Regions from separate parts of the Herbaspirillum sp. WKF16 genome, predicted to be linked through region 1. Evidence: riboswitches for the same ligand, from Rfam matches in the RefSeq annotation. Region 1 holds a riboswitch; each other region holds the start of a gene.
The links. Region 1 has a riboswitch for cobalamin ahead of Herbaro_RS02425 (TonB-dependent receptor). Riboswitches for the same ligand answer to the same signal wherever they lie in the genome.
Positions count from the first base shown of each region.

Region 2: another riboswitch for cobalamin. It lies ahead of Herbaro_RS12945 (CbtB domain-containing protein); the one in region 1 lies ahead of Herbaro_RS02425 (TonB-dependent receptor).
Region 3: another riboswitch for cobalamin. It lies ahead of Herbaro_RS20995 (TonB-dependent receptor); the one in region 1 lies ahead of Herbaro_RS02425 (TonB-dependent receptor).

Region 1 covers NZ_CP118632.1:542,165-548,292, forward strand. Annotated here, with positions in the region: gene mntP (manganese efflux pump MntP) at 1-556, shown strand, start outside; cobalamin riboswitch at 668-906, shown strand; gene Herbaro_RS02425 (TonB-dependent receptor) at 1,171-3,366, shown strand; gene Herbaro_RS02430 (ABC transporter substrate-binding protein) at 3,356-4,456, shown strand; gene Herbaro_RS02435 (FecCD family ABC transporter permease) at 4,453-5,505, shown strand; gene Herbaro_RS02440 (ABC transporter ATP-binding protein) at 5,505-6,128, shown strand, end outside.
Region 2 covers NZ_CP118632.1:2,847,717-2,853,844, forward strand. Annotated here, with positions in the region: gene Herbaro_RS12930 (cobaltochelatase subunit CobN) at 1-3,142, opposite strand, end outside; gene Herbaro_RS12935 ((2Fe-2S) ferredoxin domain-containing protein) at 3,135-3,476, opposite strand; gene Herbaro_RS12940 (CbtA family protein) at 3,740-4,465, opposite strand; gene Herbaro_RS12945 (CbtB domain-containing protein) at 4,475-4,681, opposite strand; cobalamin riboswitch at 4,825-5,053, opposite strand; gene Herbaro_RS12950 (hypothetical protein) at 5,149-5,427, opposite strand; gene Herbaro_RS12955 (hypothetical protein) at 5,492-5,638, opposite strand; gene Herbaro_RS12960 (hypothetical protein) at 5,810-6,106, opposite strand.
Region 3 covers NZ_CP118632.1:4,650,101-4,656,228, reverse strand. Annotated here, with positions in the region: gene Herbaro_RS21005 (MSMEG_1061 family FMN-dependent PPOX-type flavoprotein) at 1-158, opposite strand, end outside; gene Herbaro_RS21000 (AraC family transcriptional regulator) at 253-1,053, shown strand; gene Herbaro_RS20995 (TonB-dependent receptor) at 1,336-3,393, opposite strand; cobalamin riboswitch at 3,636-3,874, opposite strand; gene Herbaro_RS20990 (PaaI family thioesterase) at 3,958-4,374, shown strand; gene Herbaro_RS20985 (SIS domain-containing protein) at 4,371-5,381, opposite strand; gene nagA (N-acetylglucosamine-6-phosphate deacetylase) at 5,392-6,128, opposite strand, start outside.

The sequences.
Region 1 (6,128 bases):
CGCACTCGTCCTGCTCGCCTTCGCGATGTCTACCGACGCCTTCGCCGCCGCCATCGGCAAGGGCGCAGCGATGCACAAGCCGCGTTTCCTGCAAGCCTTGCGCATCGGCCTGCTGTTCGGCGTGATCGAAGCCATCACCCCGCTGATCGGCTGGTTCGCCGGTTCGGTCGCCACCAAGTGGGTGGCCCAATGGGATCACTGGATCGCCTTCGTGCTGCTGCTGGTGCTGGGTGCGCGCATGATCCGCGAAGGCCTGGGCGGCGCCGATGAAGAAGCCGCGCCCGAGCCGCAGAAGCAATCGGTGCTGATGCTGGCGCTGACCGCGGTGGCCACCAGCATCGACGCCATGGCGGTGGGCGTGGGCCTGGCCTTCGTCGACGTCAGCATCCTCGAGGCCTCGCTGCTGATCGGCCTGGCCACCACCCTCATGGTGACCATCGGCGTGCTGGTGGGACGCATGCTGGGCGGCATCGTCGGCAAGCGCGCCGAGATCATCGGCGGGGTCGTGCTGATCGGCGTGGGCGCGGCCATCCTCTACGAACACATCGGCGCCTGAGGCAAACGCATCGCCTGTCATCGGCCCGCGCTCGCGCGGGCTTTTTCATGCCCGGCGCGGAATCGCCGCAACGGCGCAACGCCGTGCGTTGCGCCGTCGGCCCCATCGCGGGTAACATACGCGCGTTTTGGTGCTCGCGGCCGACTCTTCAATCCCGGCCGCAGTTAAACGGGAAACACGCGCCGGCGTCATCGGCGGTCAACGTGTGCTGCCCCCGCAACGGTAAGACAGGCGCCGCATCCATCGATGCGGCAGGTCGCTTCCAAAGTCCACTGTGCAGCCTGGCTGCATGGGAAGGCGTGGCGATCGGTCCTGTCAGCCCGGATACCGGCCAGGACGGATGGACGCAGGCGACCGGGGTGTGTCGCGACTGCCTGGCGAAATCGATCAGTTTCCGAACAAGATGAACAGCGTGCCTGACGGCGCGGGGCTTTTTGCGGCCTCGCGTTGCGTCATGCGCGCGCATGCGCTTGCGCGCCGATCGCTTGCTTCTTCGCCCTGGCTGTCGCACCGGCTACCGTTGCCTGTTTCCCTTGATCGCAGCGCGCGGGGAGGCGCGCTCCACAAGAAACGGCCGTCCCGGCACGACCGGCGGCCACCAACAGGAAGCGGCAATGAAGAAGCACACCGGCAAGGCGCCCGCGGGCGCGCACATCCATTCATCCAGGGGCCTGCTGCGCAAGCGCCTGGCCATCGCGCTGGCCGGGGCCTGCTCGGCCATGGGCGGCGCCCAGGCCTGGGCGCAGGCCGGCGACGCCGACGCGCTGCCCGAGATCGTGGTCTCGACCCGCAACGAGAGCGATCTCAAGAAGGCCGGCACGGCCGGCGGCCGGCTTGAACTCACGCCCCTGGAAACCCCGGCCAGCGTGACGGTGATCTCCGGCGACACCATCCGCGAGCGCGGCTACCAGAGCCTGCTGGATGCGCAGACGCGCGCCCCCGGCATCACTTCGGTGCCGTTCTCCGGCAATGGCAACAACTCGTTGTCGGCGCGCGGCTTCTACGGCCCCAACTCGATCTCGCAGCTCTACGACGGCCTGCAGCTCTACAACGCCGGCGGCGTGGTGACCTTCCCGTTCGACCCGTGGAACGTGGAGCGCGTGGAGTTCCTCAACGGCCCGGCCTCGGTGCTGTACGGCACCGGCTTCGTCGGCGGCGCCGTCAACGTGGTGCCCAAGAAGCCCGACTTCGACAAGTCGTCCAACGAAGTGCAATTGTCGGCCGGTTCCTTCGGCACCTGGCGCCAGGCCATCGACAGCGCCGGGCCGTTGAACGAGCAGTGGGCCTACCGCATCAACGCCAGCCACACCGGCTCGGACGGCTGGATGGAGCGCGGCCGCAGCGATAGCCTGGCGGTGTCGGCGGCGCTGGCCTGGCGGGCCACGCAAGACCTGACGCTAACCCTGTCCAACGACTACGGCGACATCCATCCCGGCAGCTACGAAGGCACGCCGATCGCCAACGGCAGCCTCGTGCCCGGCCTGCGCTACCGCAACTTCAACGTCGACGACGCCCAGGTGCGCTTCACCGAGAACCGCACCTACCTGCGCGCGCGCTATCAGCTCTCGCCGGACGTGGTGCTCAACAACGACCTCTACCTGATCAAGCACGACCGCCGCTACAAGGAGACCTATACCTACACCTACAATCCGGTCACCGGCAACGTGGCGCGTTCCAACTACCGCGACATCATCGGCTACCAGACGCAATACGGCGACCATGGCTACGCAACCGTCGACAGCCAGCTGCTGGGACGGAAAAACCAGCTGGTGGTGGGCTTCGACGTCAACCGCTCGGTCTACGACCGCAACGACAACACCAATACCTCGGGCAATTTCCCGGGCTCGACCACGGTCAATGCGTCTTCCTTTGCGCCGGGCACATTCGCGCAAGGCACCACCGCGGCCATGCGCTACCTGTACCGCCTGACGCTGGACCAGGCCGGCCTGTTCCTGCAGGACCGCTACCAGTTGGCCGAGCGCTGGTCGGTCAGCGGCGGCGTGCGCGGCGACAACTACCAGACCAGGCGCGACGATATCCTCACCGGCGCCCGCGCCTCGGGCAACATCAACGCCGCCTCATGGAACACGGGCGTGGTGTTCACCCCGGCGCGCGACCTCTCGCTGTATGCCCAGTACGCGGTGGCCTCCGACCCGGCCACCTCGCTGGCCAGCATCGGCGCCTCGCAGATGCAGTACGCGGTCTCGCGCGGCAAGCAGGTGGAAGCGGGCGTGAAGCAGTCGCTGTGGGACGGCAAGCTGGACTGGACGCTGGCCGCCTACCGCATCATCAAGACCAACCTGCTCACGCCCAACATCAACAACAGCGCGCTTTCGGACACCGTCGGCCAGCAATCCTCGCGCGGCCTGGAGGCCTCGATCGCCTTCAAGCCCAGCCGCGACTGGCGCATCGAAGCCAACGCCTCGGTGCTGCAGGCGCAGTTCGACGACTTCAACGCCAGCGTCGCCGGCAAGCTGAGCTCGCTGCGCGGCTATCGTCCGCAGTTCGTGCCCAAGCGCACCGGCAACCTGTTCGTGGCATGGAGCTTCATGCCGCAATGGGAAGCGCGCACCGGCGCCCACTACGTCAGCGACCGCTACTCGGACAACGCCCAGCTGTATCGCCTGCCGGCCTACACCGTGCTGGACGCGGGCCTGGCCTGGCGCGCCAACGAGCGCCTGAAGGTCGATCTGCGCATCGACAACCTGGCCGACAAGGTCTACGCCGCATCGACCTATGCCGGCTCCTCGACCCAGTGGATCCTGGGCGCGCCGCGCAGCTACACGCTGACCATGAACTATGCGTTCTGAGGCCGTCTCGCCGGTCGCCTGGCTGGCAGCCCTGCTGCTGGCCTGCGCGGCGCTGCTGGCGGCGCCCGTGCAGGCCGGCGATCCGGCCATCCTCGGCCAGCAGGGCGGCAAGCTGCATTTCCGCGACGACGTCGGCCGCGAGCTGGCGCTGCCGGCGCCGCTGACGCGCGTAGTAGTGTTCAACCGCTACACCACCGAGTTCGTGCGCGCCGTCGGCGGCATGCCGGCGGTGGTCGGCGTGGACATCGACTCGGCGCGCGGCAAGGAGTATTGGCCCACCGTCACCCCGGACATGCTGGCCGGACAGGGGCAGTCCAGTCCCAACTACGAGGCCATCGTCGCGCTGCGTCCGCAGGCGGTCTTCTTCCCGCGCAACAGCGATTGGCAGAAGGCCGCCGAGGTGCTGGGGCGCTTCCATATCGCGGTCGTGGTGGTCACCGCCTGGGACGTGCTCAAGCACGAGCAGAACGTCAGCCTGCTGGGTCGCCTGTTCGGCCAGCCGCAGCGCGCCGAGAAGCTCAACGCCTTCTATCGCGGCTACCGCGAGTTGCTGGCGCAGCGCCTCAAGGGCGTGGCGCGCAAGCGCGTCTACATCGAGGAGGTCGGCAACTACAAGACCCTGCTCAAGGGCTCGGGTTGGCACGACATGGTGGAGCTGGGCGGCGGGCAGAATGTCTTCGGCGATGTCGAGATCGCCGGCCAGTCGTCGGCGCGCGGCACGGTGCAGGGCTTCTCGGTCGACCCGGAGGAAGTCATCGCGCGCCGGCCGGAAGTCATCGTCAAGCTGGAGCCGGCGCAATACCTGCCGCATCCGCGCGCGTTCTCGGCGCAGGTTTTGCAGGGCATCGCCGCGCGGCCCGGTTTTGCCGGCCTGCCGGCAGTGCGAAGCGGCCAGGTCTACCACATCAGCTACTACCTGGCGGGCGCCTGCTCCAAGATCATCGGCGCGCTGCAGATCGCCAAGTGGCTGTATCCGGAGCGCTTCACCGACGTCGATCCCGAGCAGGCGATGAAGGCCTGGCTGGAGCAGTTCCAGGACGTGCCGGCGCCGGGCGGCTATTCGGTGTCGCTGGCGGAGTTGCGCAAATGAGCGCGCTGGTCCAGGGCCTGCGGCGCGAACGCCGGCGCCGGCTGGCGCTGGCGGCGCTGTCCGTCGCGCTGCTGGCGCTGTTGCTGCTGGCCTCGCTATGCCTGGGCGCGCGCGGCCTGGGGCCGGGCACGGCGCTGCGCATCCTGCTCTCGCCGCTGCTCGATGTCGATGTGCCCGAGGCGCAGCGCGCCGTGCTGCTGGAGCTGCGCCTGCCGCGTGGGCTGATGGCGCTGGTGGCCGGCGCCGGGCTGGCGCTGTCGGGCGCGGCCATGCAGGGCATCACCCGCAATCCCCTGGTCAGCCCGTACACCGTGGGCATCTCGCCGGCCGCGGCCTTCGGCGCTTCGCTGGCGATATTGGCGGGCGCGGGCGGGCAAGCCCTGGGGCCTTACCTGATCGTGGCCGCGGCGTTCGCCTGCGCGGTCGGCTGCGCGGCCATGGTGCTGGCGTTCGCGGCCTTGCGCGGGGTCTCCGCCACCATGCTGGTGCTGGGCGGCGTCGGCCTCACCTACCTGTTCGGCGCGCTCACCGCCAGCGTGCAGTTCGTCGCCAGCGAGCAGCAGTTGGCCGCCATCGTGCAATGGAGCTTCGGTTCGTTGAACGGCATCACCTGGCGCGAGCTGGCCGTGGCCGGCGTGGTCCTGCTACTGTGCGCGCCGGTGCTGCTGGCGCATGCCTGGGCGCTCAACGCCTTCGCCGCCGGCGGCGACGAGACTGCGGCGGCGCTGGGATTTTCGGTGCGCCGCGTGCGCACCGTGGTGACGGTGGCGGCGGTCATGAGTACCGCCGCCATCGTCAGCTTCACCGGCGTGATCGGCTTCGTCGGCCTGGTGGCGCCGCACATCGCGCGCCTGCTGGCCGGCGGCGACCACCGCTGGCTGCTGCCGGTCTCGGCGGCCATCGGCGCGCTGCTGGTGCTGGCGGCCGACATGGCGGGGCGGCTGCTGTTTGCGCCGGTGATCATCCCGGTCGGCATCGTGGTGGCCTACATCGGCGTGCCGCTGTTCCTGCACCTGCTGCTGTCGAGCCGCCACAAGGGAGAGCTGTGATGCTGGCCATCGATTCCCTGCGTTATCGCCTCGGCGCGCGCGAGATCCTGGCCGGCGTCAGCCTCGACGCCGCGCCCGGCGAAGTGGTGGCGCTGCTGGGGCCCAACGGCGCCGGCAAGAGCACGCTGCTGCGCTGCGTGAACCAGATCGCCGGACGTTACCGGGGCCGCATCGCCATCGACGGCCGCGACGCCGTCGCGATGGCGCCGCGCGAGCTGGCGCGGGCGGTGTCCTGGGTGCCGCAGCAGGCCGGCAGCGCCATGGCGCTGCGCGTGATCGACATGGTCTTGCTGGGCCGCGCGCCGCACCGGCGCGGCGGCAGCGCGGCGCATGACCTCGACGTCGCGCTGCGCGCCATCGAGCGCCTGCGCCTGCAGGACCTGGCCTTGCGCGCGGTGGACCAACTGAGCGGCGGCGAACGCCAGCGCGTGATGCTGGCGCGCGCCATTGCCCAGGAAGGGCGCCTGATGCTGCTGGACGAACCCACCAGCGACCTCGACCTGCGCCATCAGGTGGAGGTCATGCAAGCCGTGCGCGAGATCGCGCGCACGCGCGGCGCGGCCATGCTGGTGGCGATCCATGACCTGGCGCTGGCGGCGCGCTTCGCCGATCGCCTGGTGATG
Region 2 (6,128 bases), 2.3 Mb from region 1:
CCTGGCGGTTGCCGGCGCGCCAGACCGGGCGCGCGCCCATCAGCGACAGGATCTGGGCGACGTCGTCGCCGTGGGTGCGCATGGCGCTGGTGCCCCAGATGCTGATGGCCACGCTGTCCGGGTAGCTGCCGGCTTCGCGCCGGTGCCGCTCCAGCACTTCGCGCGCCAGCTGCTGGCCGACGCGCCAGGCCGATTGCGAAGGCACGCTGCGCGGATCGACCGAATAGAAATTGCGCCCGGTCGGCAGGATGTGCGCCATGCCGCGCGTGGGCGAGCCGCTGGGGCCGGCCGGGATGTAGCCGCCGGACAGGCCCTTCAGCAGGTTGCCGACCTCGTCGCCGGTGCGGCGCAGGCGCGGCACCAGCTGGGCGCAGGCGAAGGACAGCACGCGGCGCAGGTCGTTGTAGTCGGAGGCGGGTTTCGCCAACGCCGGTTTCGGCGCGGCCGCCGGCTTCAGCAGCGCCGGACGCGCCATCGCGCGCATGCCGCCCAATACGCTGCCGGAGGCTTTCGCGGCGGCCGGCTGCAGGCGCGGCTGGTCGTCGGCCGGGGCCTCTTCCAGCGCGGCGAAGACGCGCTTGAGCACGCCGTCGACGGCCGCCTCGTCGAAGGCGGCGTCCTGCAGCGACTGCATCAGCGTCACGCACAAGGCGTCGATGGCTTCGATGGCGTCGGCGCGGGTAACCACCGCGCGGCCGGCGCAGCGGGCCAGCGCATCGTTGATGTTGAGGCGCCGGCCCTTGTTCTCCAGCAGCATGTCCAGCGACAGGCCGAACAGCGCCGCGACCTCTTCCTGCAAGCCCGGCAAGTCCTGGTTGGGCAGGCGCGTCAGGGCCACCAGCATGTCGGGCATCTGCTGCGGGTCGGGCTCGCGCCCGAGGATGTGCAGGCCGTCGCGGATCTGCGCCGCGCCCAGCTCGCACAGGTAGCCGTCGAGATCCTCGATCAGGTGGGCCACGCCGGCGCCGTCGAGTTCTGTCAGCGCGTGCGGCAGTTCGCCGTCCTGATGGTGATGGTGTTCATGTCCGTGGTCATGGCCGTGGTCATGATGGTGATGGCCATGCGCATGGTGGTGGTCGTGATGGCCGTGATCGTGGCCGTGGTCATGATCATGGTCGTGATGCAGCAGCTTGAACTGCAGGTCGGTGTCCAGGTTGGTCTGGCGCACCAGCTCCCAGATCTGCTGCTGCAGCAGCGGCAGCTTGGACGGATCCAGCACCTCGACCTGGTAGTACTCGTCCACCAGCTGCGTCAGCTGGGCCAGCGCGCCGTAGCTGTCGGCGGTGGTCATCGGCGGCGTCAGGTGGTCGACCACCACGGCGTGGGCGCGGCGCTTGGCCTGCGAGCCCTCGCCCGGGTCGTTGATGATGAAGGGGTAGAACAGCGGCACGTCGCCCAGCAGCGCGTCGGGGAAGCACTCCTCCGACAGGCCCACGCCCTTGCCCGGCAACCACTCCAGCGTGCCGTGCTTGCCCACGTGGACGATGGCGTCGGCGCCCCACTCCTCGTCCAGCCAGCGGTACAGCGCGTAGTAGTGGTGTGTGGGCGGCAGGTCGGGCTGGTGGTAGATGGCGTCCGGATCCATGCCGTAGCCGCGCGGCGGCTGCAGCGCGACGAAGGCGTTGCCCAACGCCAGGCCGGCGATCACGAGATGTTTCTCGTGCACATAGGCCTGGCCCGGCGCCTCGCCCCACTGGCGCTGCATCTTCGCCTGCAGCGCGGCCGGCAAGGCGGCGAACCACTGCGCGTAGCGCGCCGCCGGGATGCGCGCGGCGGCGCGGCGCAGCTGGTCGTCGGAGAGGATGATGTCGTCGTAGGAGCAGCGGTCCACCAGCTCGTGGATCAGCTGCGTGCCGCTCTCGGGCAGTTCGCCGATGCGGTAGCCGTCCGCGGCCAGCGCGCGCAACACGTTCATCAGCGAGGCCGGCGCGTCCAGGCCGACGGCGTTGCCGATCTGCGAAGCCTTGCTGTTGGAGTTGGTGAAGATGAAGGCGATGCGCTTGTCGGCGTTGGGTTTCCTGCGCAGGCGCACGAAGCGCTCGGCCAGCCCGGCGATGCGGCGCACGCGGTCCGGCGGCGCTTGGTATTCGACGGCGCCGGAGTCGGTGGCCAGCTTGAAGGACAGCGGCACGCCGATGATGCGGCCGTCGAACTCGGGCAGCACCACGTTCATGGCGGCGTCCAGCGGATTCATGCCGCGCGTGGACTGCTCCCACTGGGCCCGGGTCATGCCGCTGGTCATGGCCTGCAGCACCGGCAGGCCCAGCCGTTCCAGCACCGACACCGACCAGCCGGCCGGCGTGACGCCCCCGGCGGTGATCTCGCCCATGGCGAAGGAGGTGGTGTTGATCAGCAGGTCCACATGCGGCGCGGCGCCATCGGCGCCGCCGAAGTAGCGCAGCGCCGGCGGCAGTTCCTCGCGCCCGGCATTCGAGGCGCGCAACGACGAGGTGAACACCGGCAGCACGTCCATGCCACGCGCCTCCAGCGCCGCCGCCAGGGCCTCGACGAAGCGGGTGTTGCCCGACAGCCAGTGCGCGCGATAGAACACGATGCCCACTGCGGGCTTGCCGGCCGGCGCCCGGGCCCGCAGCGCCAGCCAGTCGTCCAGCGTGGCGCCCGGCTCCAGGTCGGGATGATGGATGCCGTGCTCGGGCAAGGCTTGCGCGGGTTCGTAGCCGTAGCCGCTCAAGAGCAGCCGGTCCGACAGGCAGCGCAGCAGTTGCGCCAGGTTGACGCTGCCGCCGCCGTTGAAATAGGCCAGCGCCTGCTGCTGGACATCGGCCGGCGCGGTCGAGGCGGCGGCCAGCTCGGCGTCGGGTTCGCCGGCGCCGGACAGCACGATCAGGTGACGTCCCTCGGCGCGCACGGTGCGCAGCAGCTCGGGGAAGCCGGCCACCGCGCCCAGGTTGCCCAGCACCCGCAGCACGATCACGCCGGCGCCGGCGAGCTCGCCGCGCAGCAGGCCGGCCAGGGTGCGGCGCGGATTGCCGTCGTCGTCGGTATCGCCCTGCAGGCGCTGCAGGTCATGACCGGCCACGGCCGGGAAGTCGTCGGGAAGCTGGGCGCGCGCGCTGGCCAGCATGGACAGGTCGGTAGGCGCGTGCGTGAGCAGCGCGATGCGGGCCGAGGCATCAGGCATCGGTGTTCTCCGGTTCGGGATTGACGTCGCCCGTGCCCAGGCGGTGGAAGATCAGGTCGCTGACTTCGCGCCCGCCTTCAAGGTGTTCGACCACCACGCGCTCGACGGCGCGGGCATCCTCGCAGCGGTACCACACGCCTTCCGGATACACCACCACCACCGGCGCCTGCGCCTTGCAAGCCACCATGCAATGGGTGCGGGTGCGCTTGACGCGCAGCTCGGGACGGGCATCGATCTGCTCGCCCAGTACGGCGAACATGGACTCGGCCAGCACGCCGTTCTCGGTGCAGCGCGGGCCCACGCACATCAGCACGTGGCGGGTATGGGTTCTCATTGCGTCAATCTTTAATAAAGGGGCTTGACCTGCTCTTGCTGCTTTCCTGCGCTGTTGCACCTGCCGTCAACGTCGCTGGGCCCCTGCTTTCGCAGGGACGACCGGTAGCCTGTCACCCGATCTCCGTCGCCCCTGCGAAAGCAGGGGGCCAGTGTCGTTCAGCGCCATCAGGGCCTGCCGCAGCCATGCGCTCTCAAATGCGTTGCGGCGGCAGGAGCCACCAGGCCCCTTGCCGCCGCATCCGATGCAGCCGCCGGCTCGCTTCAGCCGAACCTGCGGTAGAAGAATCCGGTCAGCCCGCCCAGCGCCAGCCAGAACACGGCGTTGGCGATGGCGGTGGCGTGGATGAAGGCCTGCGCCAGTTCTTCCGGCGCGACGCCGCCGTGCGTTTCCGGCTGCGGCGCGCCGATCACGTGCGGCACCACCAGCACCAGCGCGCCGAGCAACTTCCATGGCCAGGCGCGTGCATAGACGATGGCGCCCAGGCCGACGGCGGTCATGCCGGCGGTCATCACCCACCACAGCTGGCGCGCATGCAGGGGCGCTGCCAGCGTGCCCGGCACTTCCGGCGGCAGCCCCAGGGAAGGCGCGACGAAGAACACCAGGTAGCCGGCCAGGCCCCACAGCAGGCCGCTGCGCCAGCCGACCTGGCGGCCGCTGACGGCGATTGCCGCCACCAGCATCAGGGCAAAGCCGATCGCCATGCTGACATTGGCCAGCACGGTGTAGCCGGTGCGCTCGGCGCCGTCGGCAGGCTCCCATTCGTCGGCGTCATGGCCGTGCTCATGCTCGTGGCCGGCCGCTGCCGCCGGGGCTGCTGCGTCATGCTGGTGCGCGTGCTCGGCGGCCTCGCCGGCCTTTTCGTACTCCTCGGCCTTGAGGATGATCTTTTCCACCTGCAGTTGCTGCACGCCCGAAAGCAGGATGCCCGACAGCGCGCCGGCAATGACCACGGCCGACGCCATGCGCCGGAAAATCGTCCAGTTCATGCGCGGTCCTCAGTGGCAGGGGAAGCCGGCCGAGTGGCGGCCGTCGTGGGCGGCGTTGTGCAGCTCGACCTTGGAGGCGAAGCCGGCGCCGTAGATCAGCGCCGCACCCAGGGCGAAAGCCAGCAGCGAAGGGGCGATGCGGTCGCGCAGGACATTGCCGCCGGCCTGCGCGTGATCGAGGGTGCTGCTCGGATTGATGCCGGATGTGCTGGCCATGTTCTTCTTCCCTAGTCTGGATGGGTGAAGCGAAAGGCCGACGGCGAAGGCGCCCATGTCCCGGTGCGCCGTCCATGCGGGGCGGCTGGGTGGATGTCACCGGGATAAGGGAAGCTGTCCGTACGATCGCCCTCCGCGATGCAATTCAGAATTCGCTTCGGGCCGGTCTCCGGGCTCGCGGGATGAAGCCTGGGGCTTCGCGGACAAGCGCCTTCCCATGCGTGGGCACAGTGGCGTGCTGCGTGTCCTTCCTCGCTTACCGTTGCGGGGGCAGCGCCGGAATGGGCCGCCGCGTTCGGGCGGGCCGCACCGGCTTCCCGTTTCAATCCCTGGCGCGGCTGCGCGCGGGATACCAGAAGCAATGCTATGGCGCGCAGTATAAAGGGCGCGGGGTGTTGGGGCAACCGCAGACGGGAGCGCAGGCGACGAAAGATTGCCGCAAGGACAACAAAAAGATTCCCGGCGGCCTACCGTCCGCGGCTGCGCTCATGCTTGCGCACCGAACGCTGCTGCGCGGCCAGGCGGCGCGCATCGTCGTCGACGATGTCGCGGCCGATCTCGTTGTCGGAGGCGACTTCGCGCACCTCGGGCTGGTGCGCGCTGTTGATGCGACGGATTTCCTTGTCGATGGGGCCGCCCGGCTGCGGCGCGGCCGCGCCGGGGGCGACCGGCGTCAACTCGACCGAGCCTACGCCGGCGCCGAAGATCTGGGCGAAATCCGGGATGGGGGAAGCAGGATGGCGCATGGCAAGCTCCTCTGTGCGGAACAGCGGCTGCCGGCAGCCGCGGCGCGGCGTGCCGGGTTTTCCATTACATGCGGATAGGCTTGTCCGAGGGACGCGGGTTGAGCGGCGGATCCTCGACCGGAATGGGATCGTCGTCGGGCAACTCCGGCGGCGGCAGGTGAGGATCGTGCGTCGGCGGCGTCTCCTGGGGCGTGTGGAATGCTGGCTTCAATGTGGGCCTCCTGCGTTGGCGGCTCGATGACCTAAGCGCCGCTCGGATGTTGATGGGGAATCGGGTCTTGCGGCGGCGTGGGATCCAGCGGCGGCACTTCGACCGGCGGCACGTCCTGTGGCTTGTGCATGTGCGTCTCCTGAAAAAGGGCGGCCGCTGGCGCCGCCAGGATCAAGCGCCCTTGCGCCGCGGTCCGTCGACATCGTCGGCCGGCGGTTCGGGCCCAAGACCATCGTCGGCGCTGGCGCCCGGATCTTCCGAACCATCCGGTTCGACGACGCGGAATTCCTCGGTTTCCAGCACCGGCTTTTGCGGCGTACGGGGCAGATGCGACAACGGTATGCGCTCGGGGCGCGGGCCCTTCGCGACATCGACGCGCTCGTCGCGGCCCGGCAGCGGAATCCCGGGACGGCGCAGCAAAGCGGCTGCCGGTTGCGATGGTGCTGATCCTTGCGCTTGATTATCCATGTCGGCCCTCCATGCCTCGATG
Region 3 (6,128 bases), 880 kb from region 1:
GCGCTGCCGGTGGCCAGGCAGAAGAAGCTGGCCACCTCAAGATAGGCGCGGTGGAATGGCAGCAGGCGCGGCAGCACGCCCTTGACGATCATCTCGGACGGCGGCGAATACAGGAGATCGAGGTCGGCGGCGGTGGCGGGTTCGGAAACGGTGGTCATGGCGGTACTCCGGCGAACGGGAAGATCAGCATAATCGGGTTCGTCATGGCGGTGATAGACTATCCGCGCCATTAAATAGCGCAACGGCGCCAACATGACTTTGCAACGGCTGAACCAGAAAATTGCCCAGGCCTCGCTCATCAGCGGCGACGATCCGCCATTGGTGGCGCTTGCCGGCCGCCAGGCCGATGCCAGGGAGTCGGGGCCGCACCACCACGCCACGGGGCAACTGATCGGACTGCTCTCAGGCCTGCTGAGCGTGCGCACCCGCATGGGCGCCTGGGTGCTGCCGACCACGCGCGCCGTGTGGATCCCGCCGTCGCACCTGCATGCCGCGCGTTCGCATGGGCCGTTCGAGGGCTGGGCCGTCTACGTGGCGGCGGAGGCTTGCGGCGGCCTGCCGCGACAGCCGCAGGTGATCGAGATGACGGCCCTGTTGCGCGAGGCCGTGCTGCGCGCCGCCGAGTGGGATATCGGGCCGCTGCGGCCGGACCAGAAGCGGGTGGCGGGCGTGATCCTGGACGAGATCGGCGCCTCCGCCGCCGATACCTTCATGCTGCCCATGCCGCAGGACGTTCGCCTGCAGCGCATCGCCGGCGCCCTGGTCGAGCGGCCCGACGATGCCCGCACGCTGGAGCAATGGGCGCAGTGGGCGCACCTCGCGCCGCGCACGCTGAGCCGCCGCTTCGTCGACGAGACCGGATTGAGTTTCACCGCCTGGCGCCAGCGCGCGCGGCTGCTGCGCGCCCTGGAGTTGCTGGCCGCCGGCGAATCGGTGACCGCGATCGCGCTGGAGCTGGGCTACGACAATGCCAGCGCCTTCATCGCGCTGTTCAGGCGCACCTTCGGCGTCACGCCCGGGCGCTATCTGGCGGCGAATCTTCCCAGGATCTGAGTTCCGGCGACGGGCGTGAAAAAAGCCGCCCTCGGGGCGCTAATGCCGTTCAGTTAAGCACTGAACGGCATTATTTTCTGGTTGTCGGAAGTCAAGCTCCGTTCGCCCTGAGTAGCCGCCTAGCGGCGTATCGAAGGGCGGCTTAGGGCGATGCTCTTGGCAAACAGGCTTCGATACGGTCCTGCGGACCTACTCAGCCCGAACGGGGCGCATAGCGAGCATCGCGCTTAACTGAACGGCATTAGCCCGGCCGGGCGGCTTTTTCCGTTCGGACGAACGACGTCAGAAATTGCGCGTCAGCGTCAGCCGCAACGTGCGCGGCTCCACCGGATGGAAGTGCATGTCGTTGACGCCGTCGGTGGCTTCGCCCGGCAGGCGCGACGGGTAGTAGTAATCGATGTCGCTGGCCTTGCGGTTGAACAGGTTGAAGATGTCCAGGCCGACGCGGGTCCTGGCGTCGATTTTGTAAGCCACGCGCGCGTAGGCCAGGGTGGTCGATTGCGAACGCACGCTGTTGTCCTCGATCAGCGGCCGCGGGCCGAAGTAGCGCAACTGGAAGGCGCCCGACCAGCGGCCCAGGTCGGTCAGCGTCACGCCGAAGGAGGCCACCTTGTCGATCGATCCCGGAATGTAGTTGCCGGCCGGATCGTCCTGCGCGTAGCGGGCGCGCGAGGCCGCCAGGTCGATGTCGAACATCAGCCAGGCGCTGGCGATGTAGTGGTTGTTCCACTCCACGCCGTAGCGCTTGCTGGCGCGGCTGGCCTGGGTCTCGCCGGCATCGCCGACGAACACCAGCTCGGAGTCGATATCCAGCCGCCACAGCGAGAGCGAACTCTGCAGGCCCGGCACGATCTCGGTGCGCGCGCCGACCTCGTAGCCCTTGGTGCGCACCAGGGGCGTCACTGGCGAGGCCGGGTCGCCGTTGGGCAGGCGGGTCTGGGTCGTGCCGCGCGCGTCGTTGCTGTGGAAGCCGGTGCCGTAGTTGATGAAGTACTCGGTCTGCGCCCAGGGGCCGAAGATCAGCGACAGCTTGGGCGAGGCGATGTGGTCGCCGGCGCTGCCGGAGTTGCCGGCGATGCTACTGTTGACGTTGAAGCGATAGGCGTCGTAGCGCACCCCGGCGATGGTGCGGAACTTGTCGGCCCACTGCACGGTGTTCTCGGCGTAGGCGCCGATGCTGCCTTCGCGCACGTTGCTCTGGCTGACCACGCCGGTCTGCTCGCGCGCCGTGGTGTTATAGAGCGCCACCGGCGAGAGCCAGTCGTAGCGGCCCTGCAGGCCGAGCTTGTTGGTCATGTCCATCGCCCCCAGTTTGCCGAACCAGGTCTGGTTGGCGTCGAAGCCGGCCATGCGGCGCTTCTCGCTCTGGTGGAACTGGTCGCCGCCGCCCGGGTTGGCGAGGAAGTAGGTGAAGTCGTTGTAGAGGTCCAGCTTCGATTGCACCAGGTAGGCGTTCATCTGGAACAGGCCGTCCGCATCGCGCTTGTGCATCGCATAGGACAGGCTCAAGCGCGAAGTGTTGCCGCCGTCGCTCGGATCGATCGCGCCGAAGCGCCCGACCTGGCCGCTTTGCACCGCGCGCTGCGGGATCTGGTCGCTGGAGTTCCAGCGATTGCTGTAGGCCATGGCCGTGATCTCGTAGCCGTCGGCGCGGGTGCCTGCGCTGTAGCGCAGGGCGCCGCTGTACTTGCGCTCGGCCTCGGCATTGTCCCAGGGGCCGTTGTTGCGGGTGACTTCCAGCCCGTACAGCAGCTTGCCATTGCCGGCAGCGAAGGAGTCCGCCAGCACCGCGCGCTGGTAGCCGTGCGCGCCCGCCGAGAGCGAGGCGATACCCTGCGGCAGGGTATTGGCCAGCCGCAGGTGGGCCGCGCCGGCCGAGGCGAAGTCGCCCTCGTCGGCGAAGTAGGGGCCTTTCTTGTAGTCGATGCGCTCCACCAGCTCCGGGATCAGGAAGTTGATGTCGGTGTAGCCCTGGCCGTGCGCGTGCGTGCGCATGTTGACCGGCATGCCGTCGATGTAGGTGGCGAAATCGGTGCCGTGGTCGAGGTTGAAGCCGCGCAGGAAATACTGGTTGGCCTTGCCGTCGCCGCTGTGCTGGGTGACGATCATGCCGGGCACGAACTCCAGGATCTCGCCGGTGCGCAGCGTGGGCCGATTGGCGATCAGGGCGCCGTTGACCGTGCCCTGGCTGGCGGCGCTGGAGCTGCCCACCGAATTGTCGTAGTTGCCTGTCACCTCGACCTGGTTCAGGCCGTCCCCCTCCGCCGCGTGGGCGGCGTTCCATCCCTGGCAGGCCGCCAGGACCAGTGCGGCCGTCGCCGCCTTGTTGCGCTTTGTCATGCTTGCTTCCCGTTGGTGGCCGCCGGTCGCGCCGGGACGGCCGTTTCTTGTGGAGCGCGCCTCCCCGCGCGCCGCGATCAAGGGAGCAGGCGTCGAAGGCTTGGGCAACGGCCGAAGCAAGGCAACCGCGTGGACGGACATGCGCGCGGCGGGGCCACGGGAGATCCCGCGCCGTCAGGCGCTCTTTATCTTTGTCGGGAAACGATTGGTCTTGCCAGGCAGTCGCGACACACCCCGGTCGCCTGCGTCCATCCGTCCTGGCCGGTATCCGGGCTGACAGGACCGATCGCCACGCCTTCCCATGCAGCCAGGCTGCACAGTGGACTTTGGAAGCGACCTGCCGCATCGATGGACGCGGCGCCTGTCTTACCGTTGCGGGGGCAGCACACGTTGACCGCCGATGACGCCGGCGCGTGTTTCCCGTTTAACTGCGGCCGGGATTGAAGAGTCGGCCGCGAGCACCAAAACGGCGGCTATGTTACCTGTTAAGGCTGCGCCAGCCAATATTCGCTATGCTGGCGGGCCGGCATCATGCAACAACACCAACAGGGGAGGAGACACCGGATGAACGACATCAAGCAACGCATCGCCGCCAGTTTTGCCGCCCAGGGTTTGATGGCCACCCTGGGAGCGCAGCTGGCCTCGGTGGAAGACGGCGAGGTCAGGATAGAACTGCCGTTCTCCCGCCACCTGTCGCAGCAGCAGGGCTTCCATCATGCCGGCGCGACCACCACCATCCTCGACAACGCCTGCGGCTACGCGGCGCTGACGCGCGCTCCGGCCGGCTGCGAGGTGGTCACCGTGGAGTTCAAGGTCAACTTCGTGCGGCCGGCCATCGGCGAGCGCTTCGTCGCCATCGGCCGCGTGCAGAACGCCGGTCGCTCGCTGGCGGTGTGCAGCGGCGAAGTGCTGGCGCATGCCGGCGGCGCGGCCAAGGTGGTGGCGCTGATGCAGGCCACCATGGCCTATGTCGCCGCCTAGCTGGTCCGGGTCACCTTGTTGAGGTGGCGCGGGCGGTCGGCGTCCATACCGCGCGCCGCCGACAGCTGCGCCGCCATCACGTAGAAGGCCTGGATCGCGACGATGGGGTCGAGGTCGGGCGTGGCCGCCACCGGCAGCGTCAGGTCGCGCTGCGGGATGTCGGCGGGCGCCGCCAGCAGCACCTTGGCGCCGCGGTGGCGCATCTCGTCGGCCAGCTGCACCATGCCGGCCTGGCTGGGGCCGCGCACGGCGAACATCAAGAGCGGATAGCCATCGTCGATCAGGGCCATCGGGCCGTGCTTGATCTCGGCGCCGCTGAAGGCCTCGGCCTGGATGGCGCAGGTCTCCTTGCACTTGAGCGCCGCTTCCAGCGCCAGCGGGAAGCCGATGCCGCGTCCCACCACCATGATGCGGTCGCTGCCGGACAAGGACTCCACGGCGGTCGACCAGTCGCAGTCGGCGGCGCTCCGCAAGGCGTCGGGCAGGCGGTCCAGCGCCTGCAGGAAGGCGCTGTCGTCCTGCCAGTGGCCGGCGAACAGGGCGCCGGCCACCAGGCTGGCGATGAAGCTCTTGGTGGCCGCCACGCTGGACTCGATGCCGGCATGCAGCGGGATGCTCCACTCGGCGGCCCGCGCCAGCGGCGAGTCGGCGTTGTTGACCAGCGCCACCGTGGTGGCGCCGCCCTCGCGGAAATAACGGATCGGCTCCACCACGTCCGGGCTCTGGCCCGACTGCGAGATGGCGATGGCTAGCGCGTTCCTGGCGATCAGCGGCGCGCGGTTCAGCGTCACCAGCGACATCGGCAGCGAGGCCACGATGTGGCCCAGGCGCGCCATGGTCAGGTAGGCGCAATAGCCGGCCGCGTGGTCGGAGCTGCCGCGCGCCACGGTGACGATGCCGGAGGGCGGCGCGGCGCGCAGCCGGCGTCCCAGTTCGGCGTAGCGTTCGCGCTCGCGCGTGAGCTGCACGGCCACGTGGTCGGCGGCCGAGCGCGCTTCCTTGAGCATCTGCGATTGGTCAGGCATCGGCGAGGTCAATCTTTTCTCCTTCCACATAAACGGCCTTGATGGCGAATTGCCGGTCCATCACGATGATGTCGGCATGGCAGCCGGCGGTGAGGCGGCCGCGATCGGCCAGGCCGAGATAGTCGGCCGGATAGGTCGAGGTGCGCAGCGAGGCTTCGGCCACGTCCAGGCCCAGCGACACCAGGTTGCGCAGCGCCTGGTCCATGGTCAGGATGCTGCCGGCCAGCGTGCCGTCGTCCAGGCGCACGCCGCCGGCGCACTTGTGCACCACCTGGCGGCCCAGCGCGTAGTCGCCGTCGGGCATCCCGGCCGCGGCGGTGGAGTCGGTCACGCAGTACAGGCGCGGGATGGCGCGCAGCGCGGCGCGGATGGCGCCGGGATGCACGTGCAGCAGGTCGGGAATCAGTTCGGCGTACTTGGCGTGGGCCAGTGCGGCGCCGGCCATGCCGGGCTCGCGATGGTGGAAGCCGCTCATCGCGTTGAACAAATGGGTGAAGCCCGAGGCGCCGTGCGCCAGCGCCGCCACGCCGTCGTCGTAGCTGCCCAGCGTATGGCCGATCTGCACCTTCAGGCCGCGGTTGGCCAGCTTGCAGACCAGCTTCAGGTGGCCGTCGACTTCCGGCGCGATGGTGATCAGCTTCAGGGGCGCCAGGCTGTTGAGGTAGTCGACCTGTTCCAGTGATGCCTCGATGGCGAAGTCGGGCTGCGCGCCCAGCTTGCCGGGATTGA